2 linked regions of the Hyalangium gracile genome follow. The protein of the gene in region 1 interacts with the protein of each later gene in a pairwise test. Links are inferred from orthologs where the notes say so. Each region holds a gene or a part of one and is shown in the gene's direction. Other genes may lie near its edges.

Region 1 (8,176 bases):
GGCGGTGAACGAGCAGCGGGCCAGTCAGCAAGGGCTGTACTCCCAGCGGAACGGGGGACCTTAACTTGCATCTAAAGGGGACAAGGCCTGTAACGGGGTTGGGGTGGCGGGCGTACACCGGGGTATGTAGGCTGAGGGAGAGCGAACCCATGCTGGACGCCTTCATCATCGAAGAGATCAAGCGCCGCGAGCGCAGTCGCGAGGATCGCGAGCGCCCCGCGGTGGAGCTGCCGCTGCCGGTCCCTCCGGATCGTCCCCACCGTCGCAGCACGGAGACGGACGACGACGAGAAGCCGCAGCGCGGCGTCGTTGTCATCGACCTCTGAGGCCGAGTCTCACCGGTCTCGGCGTGGCCATGAGCCCGCGGAAGGCGTGTCCCCCTGGGGACTGCCTCTCGCGGGCTTCGTGCTTTCTGGTGGGCCGCCCGCCTAGGCCTGCACCAGCGTGAGCAGGTGTCGCGGGTGGTAGAGGTTCCACAGCGGCCCGCGGACCGTGCTCATGGATTCCAGAACCGTGCGTTTCCAATCGGCGGGGATGGCCTCCTCGCCGTGGAATGCGCCCAGCAGCGCGCCGGTGATGGCGCCGTGGGCATCCGCATCACCGCCGCGATTCACCACATCGATGAGCCCGGCCTCGAAGCTGGGGGCGTGCAGCAGCTCCCAGAAGGCGAGCCGGAAGGCGGTGCGCACGTGCCCGTACTGGCGGTGCAGGTGGAGCTCGGGCCCGTAGAGCATGGGGTCCGGCTGCTGGGCCGCCTCCAGGTCCGCCATGAGGAGCGTCTTGGCGAACGTTATCTCCTCGATGAGATCACCAAGCGAGCGGGCGAGGAGCGGGGCGCCCACGGAGAGCCCGGTCTGCGCCGCGGTGATGAGCTCCTTGGGCTCCAGCGTCGCGCCGCCGGTGATGGCCTTGGCGATGGCCGCGTTGAGGGCCACGCAGGCGAGCTGGCAGCGCGGATCGTAGTGGGTGAGGGCGGAGTCCTCGAAGGAGGCCTGAATCCGGGCCGTGTCATCCTTGGCGAAGTAGACGCCGATGGGGGCCGTGCGGGCCAGGCTCCCGTTGGTGCACGAGCGGCGGTAGGTGCGCAGCCAGACGCGGCGCCCGGCGCCGAGCACCGCCATGCCGGAGTCCATCTCGTCCAGCACCTCGCGGAGGTACTCGCTCATGTCGAAGGAGTGGGCCTTCCAGGCGCGGTAGCGGCGGGCGGCATCCGCCGCGCTGTAGCTCTTCACCTCGCGCAGGCTGGCCGCCAGGCAGCAGGCCATATGGGTCTCGTCCGTCACCTGGCCCTTGCGCAGCTCCAGGACGGGGGGCTCCAGGGGGACATTCTCGGGGATGCCCTCCTCCGGGAACTCCTGCAGCTCCATTGGCGCCTCCTCCACCTTGGGCAGCCGGGGCTTGATGATGCTGGCGGTGGGCGCGCGACGCATTCCGTCCGCCAGCTGTGGGAACAGCGGGGCAATGAGGTTGCGGCCGCGCAGCGGCGCGCCCAGCGCATCTCCGATGGCCAGGCCGAGCAGGGCACCCCGGCTGCGCAGGGCGGGGAAGGGATCGGGCCCCTGGGGACCTTTACGGCGTGGCGGCGGGGGCATGGCGGATGGGGAGGGGGAGGGGCTTCACAGGTGGACACTGTAGCAGCGAGAACGGTGTGCAAGCTTGCGAGCGTGGGGAGCGTCCTCTAGAACCCGGCGCCATGACCGAGATCGCTCAAGTCCTGGCGCGTGAAGTGCTCGACTCCCGTGGCAACCCCACCGTGGAGGCCGAGGTCCATCTGTCCGGTGGGGCCCGTGGCCGTGCGGCCGTGCCCTCCGGCGCCTCCACCGGCGAGCACGAGGTGCTCGAGCTGCGGGACGGGGACAAGAACCGTTACCTGGGCAAGGGTGTGAAGAAGGCCGTGGCGAACGTCATGGAGACGATCGCCCCCGAGCTCATGGGCATGGACGCCACCGACCAGGTGTCCGTGGACATGCGCATGCGGGAGCTGGACGGCACTCCCAACAAGGGCAAGCTGGGCGCCAACGCCATCCTCGCCGTGTCCATGGCCACCGCGCGCGCCGCGGCCGAGGCCTTTGGCCTGCCGCTCTACCGCTACGTGGGCGGCCTGCAGGCGCGCACCCTGCCGGTGCCGCTGATGAACATCCTCAACGGCGGCGCGCACGCGGACACCCGCGTGGACGTGCAGGAGTTCATGGTGGTGCCCGCCGGCGCCTCCTCCTTCGCCGAGGGCGTGCGCTGGGGCGCCGAGGTGTTCCACGCGCTGAAGAAGATCCTCAAGAGCCGCAAGTTCGCCACCGGCGTGGGCGACGAGGGCGGCTACGCCCCGGACCTGCCGGCCAACGAGGAGGCCCTCAAGCTCATCATGGAGGCCATCAGCGCGGCCGGCTTCAAGGCGGGCGAGCAGATCTACCTGGCGCTGGATGTGGCCGCGAGCGAGTTCTTCGACAAGGCCAGCAAGAAGTACAAGCTCAAGGGCGAGGGCAAGGAGTACGACTCGGCCGGCATCATCGACTACTACCGCGGCCTGTGCGAGCGCTACCCCATCGTCTCCATCGAGGACGGCATGGCCGAGGACGACTGGGAGGGCTGGCGGAAGATCACCGAGACGCTGGGCGGGAAGATCCAGCTGGTGGGGGACGATCTGTTCGTCACCAACGTGGAGCGCCTCAGCCGCGGCATCCAGACCAGCACCGCGAACTCCATCCTGGTGAAGGTGAACCAGATCGGCTCGCTGACGGAGACCTTCGACGCCGTGCGCATGGCGCACCGCGCCGGGTACACCTCCATCATGAGCCACCGCTCGGGCGAGACGGAGGACACCACCATCGCCGACCTGGCGGTGGCGCTCGACTGCGGGCAGATCAAGACGGGCTCGGCGTCGCGCTCGGACCGCGTGGCCAAGTACAACCAGCTGCTGCGCATCGAGCAGGAGCTGGGCGCGGGCGCGCGCTACGCGGGCCGCACGGCCATCAAGGGCACCCAGGCGAAGTGAGGCGCGGTGACTTCGACACGACGTCCTCGCATCCTGGTCTCCAATGATGACGGGTACTTCTCCGAGGGCCTCCAGGCCCTCGTGGAAGCCGTCAGCCCGCTGGGGGAGGTGTGGGTGGTGGCTCCGGACCGCGAGCAGAGCGCGGCCTCGCACGCCATCTCCCTGCACCGCCCCCTGCGCATCAAGGAGATCCGCGAGCGCTGGTTCGCGGTGGATGGTACCCCCACCGACAGCGCTTATCTGGCGATCAACCACCTCCTCAAGGATGATCGCCCCCAGATCATGGTCTCTGGGATCAACCACGGCGCGAACCTGGCGGATGACGTCACCTACTCGGGGACGGTGGCCGCGGCCATGGAGGGAGCCCTGCTCGGGGTGCCCGCCATCGCCTTCAGCCTCGCGTCCTCCGCGCCGTTCGACTTCAAGCCGGCGGCGCGGTTCGCCCGCTCGCTCGTGGCCGCCGCGCTCGCCCGGCCCCTGCCTCCGAGGATGCTCCTCAACGTGAACATCCCCGGCGGCGTGGAGCCGGATGGCTACGTCGTCACCCGGCTGGGGCGGCACTCGTACGGGTACTCCGTGGTGGAGAACGTCGACCCCCGTGGCCGGAAGTACTACTGGATCGGGGGCAGCGAGTACGAGCACGAGGACATCCCTGGCAGCGACTGCAACGCCGTCCACCTCGACAAGCGCGTGTCGGTGACGCCGCTGCACTTCGATCTGACGGACTCTGGCCGGATGGCCGATGTGGCGAGCTGGACGCTCGAGGGCTTCCGGCGCGTCGAGTCGGGTGGGTGAGGTTGGCGGGGCGGCGCGTCAGTCGAGCGGTCCTGGCGCTCCTCCTCGTTCTCGGCGCCACCGGGTGCGCCAGCTCCAGGGCTGCCTCCCGTCCAGAAGGGCGGGAGGCGCCTCCCTCGCCCTCGGAGGTCTCGGCGTCCAAGCCTTCGGCTCCTGCTGCTTCCGGGGGCGCCGCGGCGCTGCCCATCTCGCTGAGGGCTGGGCACCCCGAGCCGGAGCTCGTCTCGGTCCGACACAAGGTGGCTCCCGGCGAGACGGTGTTCCGCATCGCTCGCAAGTACGGCATCACCGTGGAGGAGCTGCAGGCGGCCAATGGCATCAAGGACCCGCGCAGCCTCTCCGTGGGCCAGGAGTTGCTCATCCCCACCGTGGAGCCCGAGCTGGAACCTTCCGAGCCGCATCTGGAGTGGGACGTGGCGGCGGCTCCTTCCACCAGCGGTGAGGCCAGCCGGCCGGCGACGGGAGGCGCGGGGGCTCCTGCCGTGGCGGGCCGGGTGGAGATGCCTCCGCGACCTCGCGTGTCGAGCCGTCCCACGAGCTCGCGCCCCGGGAAGGCCGCCTCACGTCCCGAGCCGGCGACCAAGGGGATGCTCGACTGGCCGCTTCGAGGCGTGCTGTACGGCCGCTTCGGCAAGAAGGGCCGGGAGCCTCATGACGGCATCGACCTGGCGGCACCCGCGGGGACTCCGGTCAAGACGGCCCAGGAGGGCACCGTCCTCTACGCGGGCGAGCAGCGCGGCTACGGGCTCATCGTCATCGTCCAGCACACGAATGGGCTCATCACCCTGTACGCCCACAACCGGGATCTGCGCGTGAAGACGGGGCAGACGGTGCGTCGCTCCCAGGTCATCGCCACGGTGGGAGAGTCCGGGCGCACCTCGGGGCCCCACCTGCACTTCGAGGTCCGCGTGGACGGCAAGCCCGTGGACCCGGCCGACTACCTGGGGCCCCTCCCAGCCTCGTGAGGCAGGCAGGCGGGGAGGGGGATGGCCTCAGGCGCCGATTCTCCTAGAGTGTCGCCGGTGAAGCGCCTTCTCTCCCTGTTTCTCGTCACGTTGCTGCTCTCGACGGGTGCGCGCGCCCAGACGCCAGCTCCCGCCGATGATTCGTCTTCCTCGCCGCCCAGCTCCTCCGAGCCCGCTGCTCCCGCCGAGGCTCAGCCCGCGCCTCCGGCCGCCGCGCCCGCGCCTGCGCCCGCGCCTGGCGAGGAGGCTGCTGCTCCGGCCCCTGCCACCGCGAAGCCGGACAAGTCCTCGGCCATCCCCACCGTGGCGGTGCTCTCGCTCGAGTCCAACAAGGCGGCCCAGGAGTCCGCGCCCGCCATCGCCGCGCTCATCGCGAGCCGGCTGGCCGAGTCTCCCAGGCTCAAGGTCCTGACGCAGCGGGACATCGAGACCATGCTCAGCACCGAGCGCCAGCGGCAGTTGCTGGGTTCGGGGCCGTGCTCCTCGGGCACGTGTCTGGAGGAGCTGTCCAACGCGGTGGGCGCCCGCTACGTGGTCACCGGACGCCTGGACCAGTTCGGTGGCACCTACCTGCTCACCGTCAGCCTGCTGGACACCTTCACCGGGCGCGGCCTGGCCCGGCCCCGCGCCGAGGCCTCCAGCAGCGAGGACCTTCTGCGGATCACCGAGGCCGTCGGTGAGCAGCTGCTCGTCGAGCTGGCTCCCGAGGGGAAGACCGCCGCGGCCCGCCCGCTCCTGGGCAGCGCGCGGGAGACGCCGGGCAGTGGCCTGGTGCTGGGGCTGCGCATCAACAACAGCTTCATCTCCAACCTGGCGGCGCTGAACCCCGGTGGCGATCTGGAGGTGGGCTATGCCTTCCACCCGGAGTGGGTGGGCTTCCTCCAGATTGGCTTCTCCTTCGTTCGCAGCACGGAGGAGGGCCAGAAGGGGAGCCTCCGGGTGCTGCCGAGCGTGCTGGGCGCCCGGCACTACTACCGCCTGGAGCACTCCCTGCGGCCGTACTGGGGCCTGGGGCTCGGGGTGCAGCTGTCCTTCGGGCAGTTCGGCATCTTCCGCTCCACGGGCGCGCTGCCCACCGTCATGGGCTTCTTCGGCGCCGAGTACCTCATCGCGGGCCGGGTGGGCTTTCACCTCGAGGCTGGCACCAACCTGGCCCAGGCCACGCTCGGCCTGACGGACGGCGGGCTCGGAGATGGGATCAATCTCGATCTCACCGCCGGCGTCGCGTATCACTTCTGAAGTCCGGAGCCCCCTTCATGCCCTCGCGCCTGCGCGCCCTCTCGCTGCTTGCCCTGCTCGTCGCCGCTGCCTGTGACGACACGCCCAAGATCGATCCCAAGGATCGCGCCGAGGGGCTCTACATCAAGGGCACCACCGAGTACCTCCACGGGGACTTCGAGGCGGCGCTCGCCTCGTTCAGCGAGATGAAGCAGATCCTCCCGAACGATCCGCGCCTGCCCGCCGCCGTGGGCGAGGTCTACCTCTCCATGGGCAAGCTCAACGAGGCCCTCGCCGAGTTCCAGACGGCGCTGGTGCTCGAGCCCAAGCGCTCCACGACGTGGAGCCGCGTCGGCTTCATCCAGGCGCAGACGGGAAAGACGGAGGAGGCGCTGTCCTCCCTGCGCAAGGCCATCGGCCTTTACCCCAATGACTTCAACGCCCTGGAGCAGCTCGGGGAGATCCACCTGAAGCGCGGCGAGAAGGACGAGGCCCTCCGCCACTTCACGCTCGCGGCCCAGGCCAGTCCGGACAAGCTCAAGCCCGATTTCGTGATCCGCGCGGCGGAGATCCTCCAGCAGCAGGACCGGCACGCCGAGGCGCTCGAGCTGCTGCGGAAGTTCGCGGGGCAGGGCGTCCGGGCCCCCGAGGTGCTCACCGCCCTGGGTGACGAGCTGGTGCGCGCCGGGAAGATGGACGAGGCCGCGGCCTCCTACCGCGAGGCGGCGGGCAAGTCGCCCAAGGATCCGTCCCTCTGGGAGCTCGTCGGGCGGATCTACGCCAGCCAGGGGAAGCGGGCGGATGCGCTGGCCGCCTTCCAGGAGTCACTGAAGGTGAAGGACCGCGCCATCGTCCACGTGGCCATTGCCCAGCTTCACCTGGCCCAGCAGGACCGCAAGGCCGCCGAGGAGGAGCTGGGCAAGGCCTTCGAGAGTGTGTCGGGCTCGGACGTGCGCGAGCTGCTCGAGCTGTCGGAGCTGCTCGTCACCTTCGGGCGCAAGGCGGACGCGCTGAAGATCCTCAGCAACCTCGCCTCGGAGCCGGACAACGCCAGGAGCGCGGACCTCCAGCTCCGCACCGCGCGGCTGGCGCGAGAGCTGAAGGACGAGGCCACCGTCAAGGCCGCGTGCGGCCGGGTGGTGGGCAACGACGCGGGCGGCGTCTCCGCCTGCCCGTGAGCTGAGTCTCAGGCCCGTCCGCCGGGCAGCTTCCGGTACACGCCCACGACGATCCCCAGCAGCATCGTCGAGCGGAAGTCCGCCTTGCTCACGTAGATGGGCGACATGGTGGCGTTGGCCGGCTGGAACCGGATGCGCTCACCCTCCGGGTAGTACCGCTTCACCGTCGCCTCATCCTCGATGAGCGCCACGACGATGTCTCCCGGCTGCGCCGCCGGCGTCTTCCGCACGAACAGGTAGTCCCCGTCGTGGATGCCGTCCTCGATCATCGACTGCCCCTTCACCCGCAGCGCGAACACCTCGCGGCCCGCGCCTCCGATGAGGAAGCTGTCAATCTTGACCGAGTCCTCCATGTTCTCCTGGGCCAGCGCCGGCGCACCCGCCGCCACCTTGCCCAGGATGGGCACATCCACCAGCCCCGAGTCCTTCTTCGCCCCCAGCCCCAGCAGCATCCGCGCTCGCTTGGTCGGCACCAGCGAGCGGCTCTGCTGCTCGCCCCGGTTCAGGTACCCCTTGCGCTCCAGGGCCTTCAGGTGGTCGTTCACGCCGTTGGTCGAGCGGATGTCCATCTGCTCGCCAATCTCGCGGATCGTGGGCGGGAATCCCCGCGCCTCCGTCTCCTTCACGATGAAGGTCAGAATCTCGCGCTGGCGCTCCGTCAACTCTTCCATGCCACGCTCCCTCCCTCGGACAGGGGGAAGGCAAGCTTCCCCCTCAGGGCAACAGGCTTTCAGTATCCATGGTCCCTGAACAGGCGTGTAGAGTCAACGCTTTCGGGCAGGCAGGCGATCCGACCGTCCGGGTCTCCTCCCGTTATCCAAGGAACCGTGAGATAACTTGAGGTTCCGGGGTGATCTGAGCGTACAATTTCCACCGTCTTGTCCGAACTCCGACACACCCTGCTTCTCGTCGATGACGAAGCGGACGTTCTGGACATCCTCGTCCGGATGTTCCAGCGGCAGTACCGCGTCCTCACCGCCACCTCAGGTCAGGAGGCGCTGTCCATCCTGAGGACCCAGACGGTGGACGTC
Region 2 (8,306 bases), on another replicon or contig:
TCCTCCCTGCCCCTATGCGACGAGCGAAGATTGTCTGCACCCTCGGCCCCGCGAGCCAGAGCCAGGAGATGCTGGAGGCGCTGCTGGATGCCGGAATGGACGTGGCCCGGCTGAACTTCTCCCACGGCAGCCACGAGCAGCACGCGGAGAACATCGCCAAGCTGCGCGCGGCCTCCCTGAAGGTCCGCAAGGCGGTGGGCATCCTGGGCGACCTGCAGGGCCCGAAGATCCGCACCGGCCGCTTCATCACCGGCAGCACGGAGCTGAAGGAGGGGGCCACCTTCTCCATCACCACCGACGAGAGCGTGAAGGGGACCGACGACATCGTCTCCACCACGTATCCGCATCTGGCTCAGGACGTGAACCCCGGGGACCGCATCCTGCTGGATGACGGCCTGCTGGAGCTCAAGGTCATCGAGACGGACAAGAAGCAGCTGCTGCGCACGCAGGTCATCGTCGGCGGCACGCTGAAGAACAACAAGGGCATCAACCTGCCGGGCGTGGCGGTGCGCGCGGACGCGCTGACGCCGAAGGACCGCGAGGACCTCATCTTCGGCATCAAGGCGGGCGTGGACTTCATCGCCCTGTCCTTCGTGCGCCAGCCCTCGGACATGGACACGGCGCGCCAGGCGATGGCGGAGGTGGGCCGCACGGTGCCCATCATCGCCAAGCTGGAGAAGCCGGAGGCCATCGCGCGGCTGGACGCCATCCTGGACAAGACGGACGGGGTGATGGTGGCGCGCGGAGACCTGGGCGTGGAGATTCCGCCCGAGGAGGTGCCGGCGGTCCAGAAGGACATCGTCCGGCGCGCGAACCAGCGCGGCCTGCCCGTCATCGTGGCCACGCAGATGCTGAACTCGATGATCGAGAACCCGCGCCCCACCCGCGCCGAGGCCAGCGACGTGGCCAACGCGGTGTTCGACGGGGCGGACGCGGTGATGCTCTCGGGCGAGACGGCCAGCGGCAAGTACCCCATCGAGTCGGTGCAGATGATGGAGCGCATCGTCCTGGCGGCCGAGTCGGCGGGGCGGGCGCAGCGCCTGGGGCGCATCATCGAGGCGCCGCTGGGACTGCCGGCGCACTTCCCGGACGTCATCGCCCGGGTGGCCTGCCAGGCGGCGGAGGCGAGCGGCGCGACGCTGATCGCGGCCTTCACGCTGTCGGGCGTGACGGCGCGGCTGCTGGCGCACTACCGGCCGCCGGTGCCCATCATCGCCTTCAGCCCGAACCAGGAGGTCCGCCGTCGGCTGGCGCTGCTGTGGGGCGTGGTGCCGCGGGTGCTGGAGCCCATCCAGGACACCGAGGCGATGGTGCGCCGCGTGGAGGAGGAGCTGCTCACGCGCGGGCTGGCGCGGACGGGCGATCGCATCGTGATCGTCTTCGGCGCGCCGGTGGGACAGCCGGGCAAGATCAACAGCCTGCGCCTGCACACCATCGGGGGCTGAGCCCCCGGCGCGGGAGGAAGTGGTGGGCGGGAAGGGCGTGGGCCCGTGGCTCTAGGCGAGCCGGGCCTGCGCCAGCCCCGAGCCGTCGAGGATACGCCGGAAGTGCACGCCCCGGTTGCCCTGGGCCTCCTCGGCGTTGAGCAGCGAGTCGAGCACGTGGCCGGCCTCCTCGGCGAAGGTGGCCGCCGCCAGCGACGGGAAGCGCTGCAGCGCGCGGTCGAGGAACACGGTGCCGAACTCGGGGTAGTACGCGCCGCGAGCCCCCAGGAGGATCTGCGAGTCCACCCACCTGACGGGAGGCAGCCAGCTGAAGTCGCCCTCGAGGGCCTGCTGGCGGTACCGCTCGGCCTTGCGGACGTCATACCCGGCGCCGAAGCTGTCGCGCATCACGTCGTGGAATCGCTGCTTGTCGGAGGAGAGCGTGACGAACTGCTTCGTAAACAGCGCCTGGACCATGACCCGCACAGTCTGCCGGATCATGGAATTCCGGTTTACGGCAGGACGCCAAAGGCTTGCGACAGAGCGCCAGCCCTTGCCGTGACGCGGGGCGCTACTTCACCGCGCCCAGGGCCTTGCGGGGGATCTCCGCCTCGATGAAGACGGTGAGCAGCTCGCTGTCGAGCTGGCCGGCCTTGGCCTCCTTGCCGAGGATGTCGAGCGCCAGCTGGTGGGGCACGGCCTTCTTGTAGGGCCGGTCGGAGGCGGTGAGCGCGTCGTAGATGTCCGAGATGGCCATCATCTTGGACTGGGCGGGGATGGTCTTGCTGGGGATGGCGCGCGGGTAGCCGGTGCCGTCGAGCTTCTCGTGGTGGGCGTAGGCGATCTCCGGCACGCGGCGCAGGGTGCGCGTCCAGGGAATCTGCGAGAGGAAGCGGTAGGTGTGCTCGACGTGGCTCTCGATCTCCTTGCGCTCCTCGGCGGACAGCGTCCCGCGGGCGATGGAGAGCGAGCGGATTTCATTCTCGAGCAGCAGCGGCTGGGCCTGGTCCTTGGCGTCGTTGAAGGTGAGCTTGCGCAGCTCGATGAGGCGCTCGAAGCCGCCCTGGGCCAGCACGGTGGGGCGGTTGCAGGTGAGGACGAAGTCGAGCACCTCGTCCAGCTGCTTGAGCTCGACCAGCAGCCGCTCATCCTCCTCGGCGTCGATCTCGGCCAGGGCCTTGTCGCCGCGCAGCTTCACGGCGCCGAGCCGGCGGCGGTAGCTCTGTAGCTGCAGATCCTTGCGAGCGATCTGGAAGCGGGAGCGCAGCATGTCCAGCTCGTGGGGGTAGAGCTTCTCGGCCTTGACGAGCACCGGCTCGCGCACGCCCACCTTGCCGAAGTCGTGGAGCAGCGAGGCGTAGCGCAGCTCTTGAATCTCCACGGCGGAGAAGCGGGTGTTGGCGTAGGAGCCGGTGGACAGGTGCTCGAGCGCCTGGGCCAGCTCCACGGTGAGGTTGGCCACGCGGCCGGAGTGGCCGGCGGTGGACGGATCCCTGGCTTCGATGGCCACCACGGAGGCGGAGACGAAGCCCTCGAACAGGCGGTTGATCTCCTCGTGGAGCAGGGCGTTCTCGATGGCGCCGGCGGCCTGGGCGCCCAGGGCGAGCAGCAGCTCCTCGTCCTCGGCGTCGAAGATGCGGCCGCTGCGCTTGTTGAGGGCCTGGATGACGCCGGTGACTTCACCGTTGGCGTCGCGCATGGGCACGCAGAGGATGGTCTGCGTGCGGTAGCCGCTGGAGATGTCGAAGGAGCGGTTGAAGCGGTCGTCCGCGTAGGCGTCCGGGATGTTGATGGTGGCGCCGGTGGAGGCCACCTGGCCGGCGATGCCGCTGCCCACCGGGAGGCGGATCTCGTTCTTGGAGCCCTGGGCGACCTTGCTCCACAGCTCGTTGCGCTCACGGTCCAGGATGAAGAGCGAGCAGCGGTCCGCTTCGACGACCTTGGAGGCCTCGTAGATGATGAGCGGCAGCAGCAGGTCGAGATCGCGCTCGGCGCTCATCGCCTTCGTCACGTCCAGGATGGACGTGAGCTTCTGGAGACGTCGGGTCAGAGCGGTTTCGTCGGACGTGAAAAGCACCTGGGAGCGACTCCGGAGGTGGTGGGAGAGGGCAGGAACGCACCCCGTTGTAGCACGATGGGTGTGGGACCAGCCTGCCTGGCTGCCTCTCTGCTCGGAGGGCGGGAGTCCTATTGGCTTCGAGGCCAGGAATGTCCGGTACCGTTGCAAACCCGGAGCGGCTATGAAGCGGGCTCACCATGAGCCGCCGCGTCCTCATCTCTCCCTCGCTCCTGTCCTGTGATTTCGGTCGTCTGGCGGAGGAAGTCCGCGCCGTGGAGGCCGCGGGAGCGGACTGGATTCACGTGGATGTCATGGATGGCCGGTTCGTCCCGAACATCACCATCGGTCCGGTGGTGGTGGAGGCGATCAAGCGGGTGGCGACCCGGCCGCTGGACGTGCACCTGATGATCGTCGAGCCGGAGAGGTACATCGAGGCGTTCGCGTCGGCGGGGGCGGACATCCTGACGGTGCACGTGGAGGCGAGCCCGCACCTGCACCGGACGCTGCAGCACATCCGGAACGTGGGAGCGAGGCCCGCGGTGGTGCTGAACCCGTCGACGCCGCTGTCGGCGGTGGAGGAGGTGCTGGGGGAGGTGGAGATGGTGCTGGTGATGAGCGTGAACCCGGGGTTCGGGGGGCAGCGCTTCATCGAGGGCGCGGTGGACAAGGTGCGCCGGCTGCGAGCGATGCTGGACGCGCGCGGGCTGAAGGTGGACATCGAGGTGGACGGCGGCATCAACGCCGAGACGTCCAAGCGGGTGGTGGAGGCGGGCGCCAACGTGCTGGTGGCGGGCTCGTATGTGTTTGGCGCGAAGGACTACGCGCAGGCCATCCGCTCGCTGCGCCCGGCGTCTCAGCAGGGGTGAGGCAGCGCTTCAGGCCACGGAGGGAGCGGCGCGGGTGCTGTCGGCGACGAGCCGGGCGATGCGAGGCATGAAGGTGACGTTGAAGGGCTTCACCTCGTAGGCATCCGCGCCGAGCTCGAAGCACTGGTGGCGCATGTGCTGGTCCTCGACGGCGCTGAGGATGACGACCTTGCTGTCGCGCGTCTCGGGGTCCTGCTTGAGCTGGGCGAGGAGATCCCTGCCGTCGCGCCGCTGGTAGATGTCCAGGATGATGACGGCGGGGTGGTGCTTGCGCGCCAGCTCGAGGACATGGTCCGCGGTGGTGTCCGTGAGGCAGGTCAGCCCTGATCGGCGGCCCTCGCGAGCGAGGGCGGACACGAGCAAGGGCTCATCGTCGGAGATCAGAACAACGGGCTCGGGCATGCGGAAGGGCAGAGCAAGGACTGTTCCCAGAGGGAAGGCGAGGAACTCCGAAGGGTTGGAGGAGGAGCAGCCGGGTAGACAGGGACCCGTGGGGTGAGCCAGACCCCTGGCTATCAAGGGCTGAGAAGGGAACGAAAAGGAGATCCAGAGGCGTTGACTCAGCCGGGCGGGTCGGGTACATCCGCCGCCACTTCTGCCGGCCCGAGCGTTGTCTCCGGCGGAAGGGCGTACATATCGGGGAGTGGCTCAGCCTGGTAGAGCACTTGGTTCGGGACCAAGGGGTCGCAGGTTCAAATCCTGTCTCCCCGACCATCAAAAGCCCTGGAGTTTCGCGGACTTCCGCTGAAACTCCAGGGCTTTCGTTTTTCCCCCGGTGCTCGGAATCCTTCTGACGGAGCCAGGGGCTGCGCCCCGGCGGCCGCGAGCAGGCCCGTATCCTTTCTCGCCTCTCGCGTGTCTCTCCTGCATGAGCACGGGATTTCCTGACCCGCTGGGCGATGCCGTCAAGGCGTCCTGGCGCCATTTCCTCGATACCTATGAGCCGCTTCGCCCGGAGCTCTACCGGTACTGCCGGCATCTGACGCGCAGCCCCTGGGATGCCGAGGACATGGTCCAGGAGACGCTCGCCCGGGCGTTCGCGACTCTCGCCATCATGGCGGAACCGCCGCGAAGCCCGCGGGCGTGGCTCTTTCGTGTTGCCTCCAACCTGTGGCTCAACCGGGCTCGGCAAGCGGGAGAGGTGCCGCTCACCGCCGGCCCCGAGGTCCCGGAACCGGCGGCAAGCGCCGAGCCCCGCGCGACGCGTGAGGCCGCTGGAACGCTGCTCACCCAGTTGTCGCCGCAGGAACGCGCAGCGGTCGTGCTCAAGGATGCCTTCGGGCTCTCGCTCGAGGAGATCGCCGAGGCGCTGACCACCACGACCGGAGCCATCAAGGCAGCCCTGCACAGGGGAAGGTCCAGGCTGGTGACGCCCGATCCGGACAGGCTGGCTCCCGTGGCGCCCGCCGTCCTCGACGCCTTCTGCGCGGCCTTCAACGCCCGGGACCTCGACCGTCTCACGGCGCTCCTCCTGGACACGGCGATCCTGGAGTACCCGGGCTTCAAGATCGAATCCGGGAGCAAGGCAGTCAGGGCCGGCTCGCTACAGGGAACGCTCTTCGGCTGTCCCGAGGGTGGATTCGAGCTCGTGGCCCCTCCCCGTTGCGAGCTCCGCGCACACCGGGGCGAATGGCTCCTGCTCTGGTGGTCGGGGGAGGAAGTGCACACCGTCGTCCGGGTGGAGCTGGACGGCGACCGCATTGCGCGGCTGCGCAACTACTACCACGCCCCCGAGGTCGTCACCGAGGTCTGCCGAGAGCTCGACGTCCCGTTCCGCACGCACGGCTATCACCCGGGTTCTGCCGCGTCCTAGAGGAGCCGCCATGAAGAGCCACACAGTCAGGTCCGCCGACGGTACTTCCATTGCGTTCGAGACCACGGGCAAGGGCCCACCGCTCATCCTGGTCGGTGGAGCGTTTTGCGACCGCTCGGCCCCCGCGTCGGGGACACCCCTGGCCGCCCTGCTGGCACATCGATTCACCGTGTTCAGCTACGACCGGCGCGGCCGTGGGAGCAGCGACAACACTCCGCCCGACGCGCCCGGTCGTGAAATCGAGGACCTCGCGGCGCTGCTCACCGCGGCCGGCGGGTCGGCCTCGGTCTTTGGCAACTCGTCCGGCGCCCTGCTCGCCCTGGATGCCGCCGTCCACGGACTCCCGATACCGAAGCTCGTCCTCTATGAGCCTCCGGTGATTCTTGAGGCGGGCCGGGCTAGCTCCTTCGAGCGCCTGGCGAAGCAGCTCGACGATGCCGCCGCGGGGAATCGCCGCTCGGAGGCAGTCGAGCTGTACTTCACGAAGGTGATGCAGGTACCCGCGCCCGCCGTCGAACAGATGCGCAGGTCACCGATGTGGGCGGGCCTCGAACGGCTCGCCCACACACTCAGCTACGACCTGCTCATCACGGCCCGAGGACCCTCGCGTCTCGCCGAGGTGCCGGCCGTCCGAGCGGCGGCACTCGTCATGGAGGGAGGCGCGAGCCCGGGCTGGATGCGCGAGGCGATTCAGACCCTGACACGTGCCATCCCGAACGCGCGCCACCGTACGCTGGAGGGACAGACGCACGCCGTGGACCCCAGGACGCTCGCTCGGGCGATAGAGGAGTCCCTCGAGAGTCTCCCGTGAGGGCGGTGCAGGGCCCTCCGGGAGTCGCCGCGCTCAGTAGTTCACCTGGAGCTGCACGCGCGTCACGTCTCCCCGCTCCTTCTCGTACGGGTAGCGCGAGGAGGTGCGGTCGGAGATCATGTAAGCGACCGTCAGCTCCAAGGGCTTGATGATCTGCCACTCCACGCCCAGCTCCAGCTCGCGGATGTCGTAGCGGGGGGCGTTCGTATCGAACTTCTTGCCGCCCTTGTAGAGCTGCCCTCGCACATAGGGCAGCAGCGACTGGCCGACCACGCCGTCCAGCTTGTACATGAGCTGCACGTAGCCACCGTTCAGCCGGCGGCTGTCGATGACGAAGCTCTCTTCGTCCTGCCCCAGCGCGGGCCCCTTGCCGATGTTGTACTCGGCGACCAGGCCGATGGGCTGCGGGTAGATGACCAGGGCCGCCGCGGCGCGGGCGTCCACAAGGTCGTTCTTGCCGCCCGCCAGCTCATAGGGCGCGCCATCGCGCGGGGTGACGGTGACGTTGTACTTGCCGTAGTACCCGGCGGCGTTGACCTCGACGAACTGCTTGCCGAAGAGGAAGGGCCAGGCCACGCGACCGACGACGTGCACGTTGTTGTTGCGCTCGGGGCGGTTGGCGTTCTGGCCATTGTAGATGCCGAGCCCCACCGCGCCGTAGTCGCCCGAGCCCTTCAGCCCGCTGTCGACCAGGAGCTTGAACCGCTCGCGAATCTCCTTCGGAGCCCAGTAGCCGAACAGGCCCAGATCGCGCTCGTCCCTGAGCGCGCTGTTGAGGGCGTCGTTTCGGTCCAGTGGGGCGCGGTTCTGGCTCGACTGGAGGTTCTCGAAGCCGAACGGCACCTTGGACTGGCCCACTCGCAGCCGGAACTCCTTCTTCTTGTCCAGGAAGACGTCCGCGTACAGGTCGCGGAGGATGGCCACGTGGTACTGGTCGCCGATGACCGACGCGAAGTCCGGCTGGATGTAGATGGAGACGTGGTCGGTGATGTCCCCGAAGATGATGATGCGCGCGCGTCGGATGCCGAAGTTGTTGTTGGCGCCGATGTAGCGGTCGCCCTGGTCGTTCACCAGCTCGTCGTTCTTACGGAAGCTCGGCAGCCGGTTGTGGCGGAACTGGGTGTAGCCGCGGAGCTTGATGCGGTCGTACCAGGACGTCTCCTTCTCCTTCTTGGCCTCGGCGGGCGGCGCGGCCTCGGCGGAAGGCGTGGCGGGAGCGGGCACGGCCTCGGCAGGCTGCGGAGACTCGGCAGGCTGCGGAGACTGGGGAGGCTGGGTGGCCTCGGGCTGCGTGGGCTCGGAAGTGGAGGCGGGAGGAGCGGCCTCCTGCTGG

What was found.
Region 2: the proteins of eno (region 1) and rpe interact in binary tests that used the Escherichia coli proteins (3 or more experiments, as listed by UniProt). The link is inferred for Hyalangium gracile from one-to-one orthologs.

The regions. Positions count from the first base shown.
Region 1 is NZ_JAHXBG010000005.1:511,488-519,663, reverse strand. The notes cover bases 1,026-3,841. They hold eno (phosphopyruvate hydratase), read left to right. Parts: upstream 1,026-1,693; coding sequence 1,694-2,989; downstream 2,990-3,841. Other genes in these bases: surE (5'/3'-nucleotidase SurE), read left to right, coding at 2,996-3,784; KY572_RS12865 (ADP-ribosylglycohydrolase family protein), read right to left, coding at 1,026-1,592. In the rest of the region: KY572_RS12870 (hypothetical protein), read left to right, coding at 150-326; more of KY572_RS12865, read right to left, coding at 429-1,025; KY572_RS12850 (LysM peptidoglycan-binding domain-containing M23 family metallopeptidase), read left to right, coding at 3,964-4,749; KY572_RS12845 (hypothetical protein), read left to right, coding at 4,807-5,988; KY572_RS12840 (tetratricopeptide repeat protein), read left to right, coding at 6,006-7,145; transcriptional repressor LexA, read right to left, coding at 7,154-7,816; KY572_RS12830 (response regulator), read left to right, coding at 8,024-8,176. UniProt on the Escherichia coli protein: Catalyzes the reversible conversion of 2-phosphoglycerate (2-PG) into phosphoenolpyruvate (PEP). It is essential for the degradation of carbohydrates via glycolysis.
Region 2 is NZ_JAHXBG010000029.1:104,244-112,549, reverse strand. The notes cover bases 2,569-5,514. They hold rpe (ribulose-phosphate 3-epimerase), read left to right. Parts: upstream 2,569-3,680; coding sequence 3,681-4,349; downstream 4,350-5,514. Other genes in these bases: KY572_RS39150 (sigma-70 family RNA polymerase sigma factor), read left to right, coding at 5,218-5,514; KY572_RS39160 (response regulator), read right to left, coding at 4,359-4,751; KY572_RS39170 (GAF and HD-GYP domain-containing protein), read right to left, coding at 2,569-3,501. In the rest of the region: pyk (pyruvate kinase), read left to right, coding at 15-1,445; KY572_RS39175 (hypothetical protein), read right to left, coding at 1,497-1,925; more of KY572_RS39170, read right to left, coding at 1,996-2,568; more of KY572_RS39150, read left to right, coding at 5,515-6,162; KY572_RS39145 (alpha/beta fold hydrolase), read left to right, coding at 6,173-6,973; KY572_RS39140 (porin), read right to left, coding at 7,007-8,306. UniProt on the Escherichia coli protein: Catalyzes the reversible epimerization of D-ribulose 5-phosphate to D-xylulose 5-phosphate.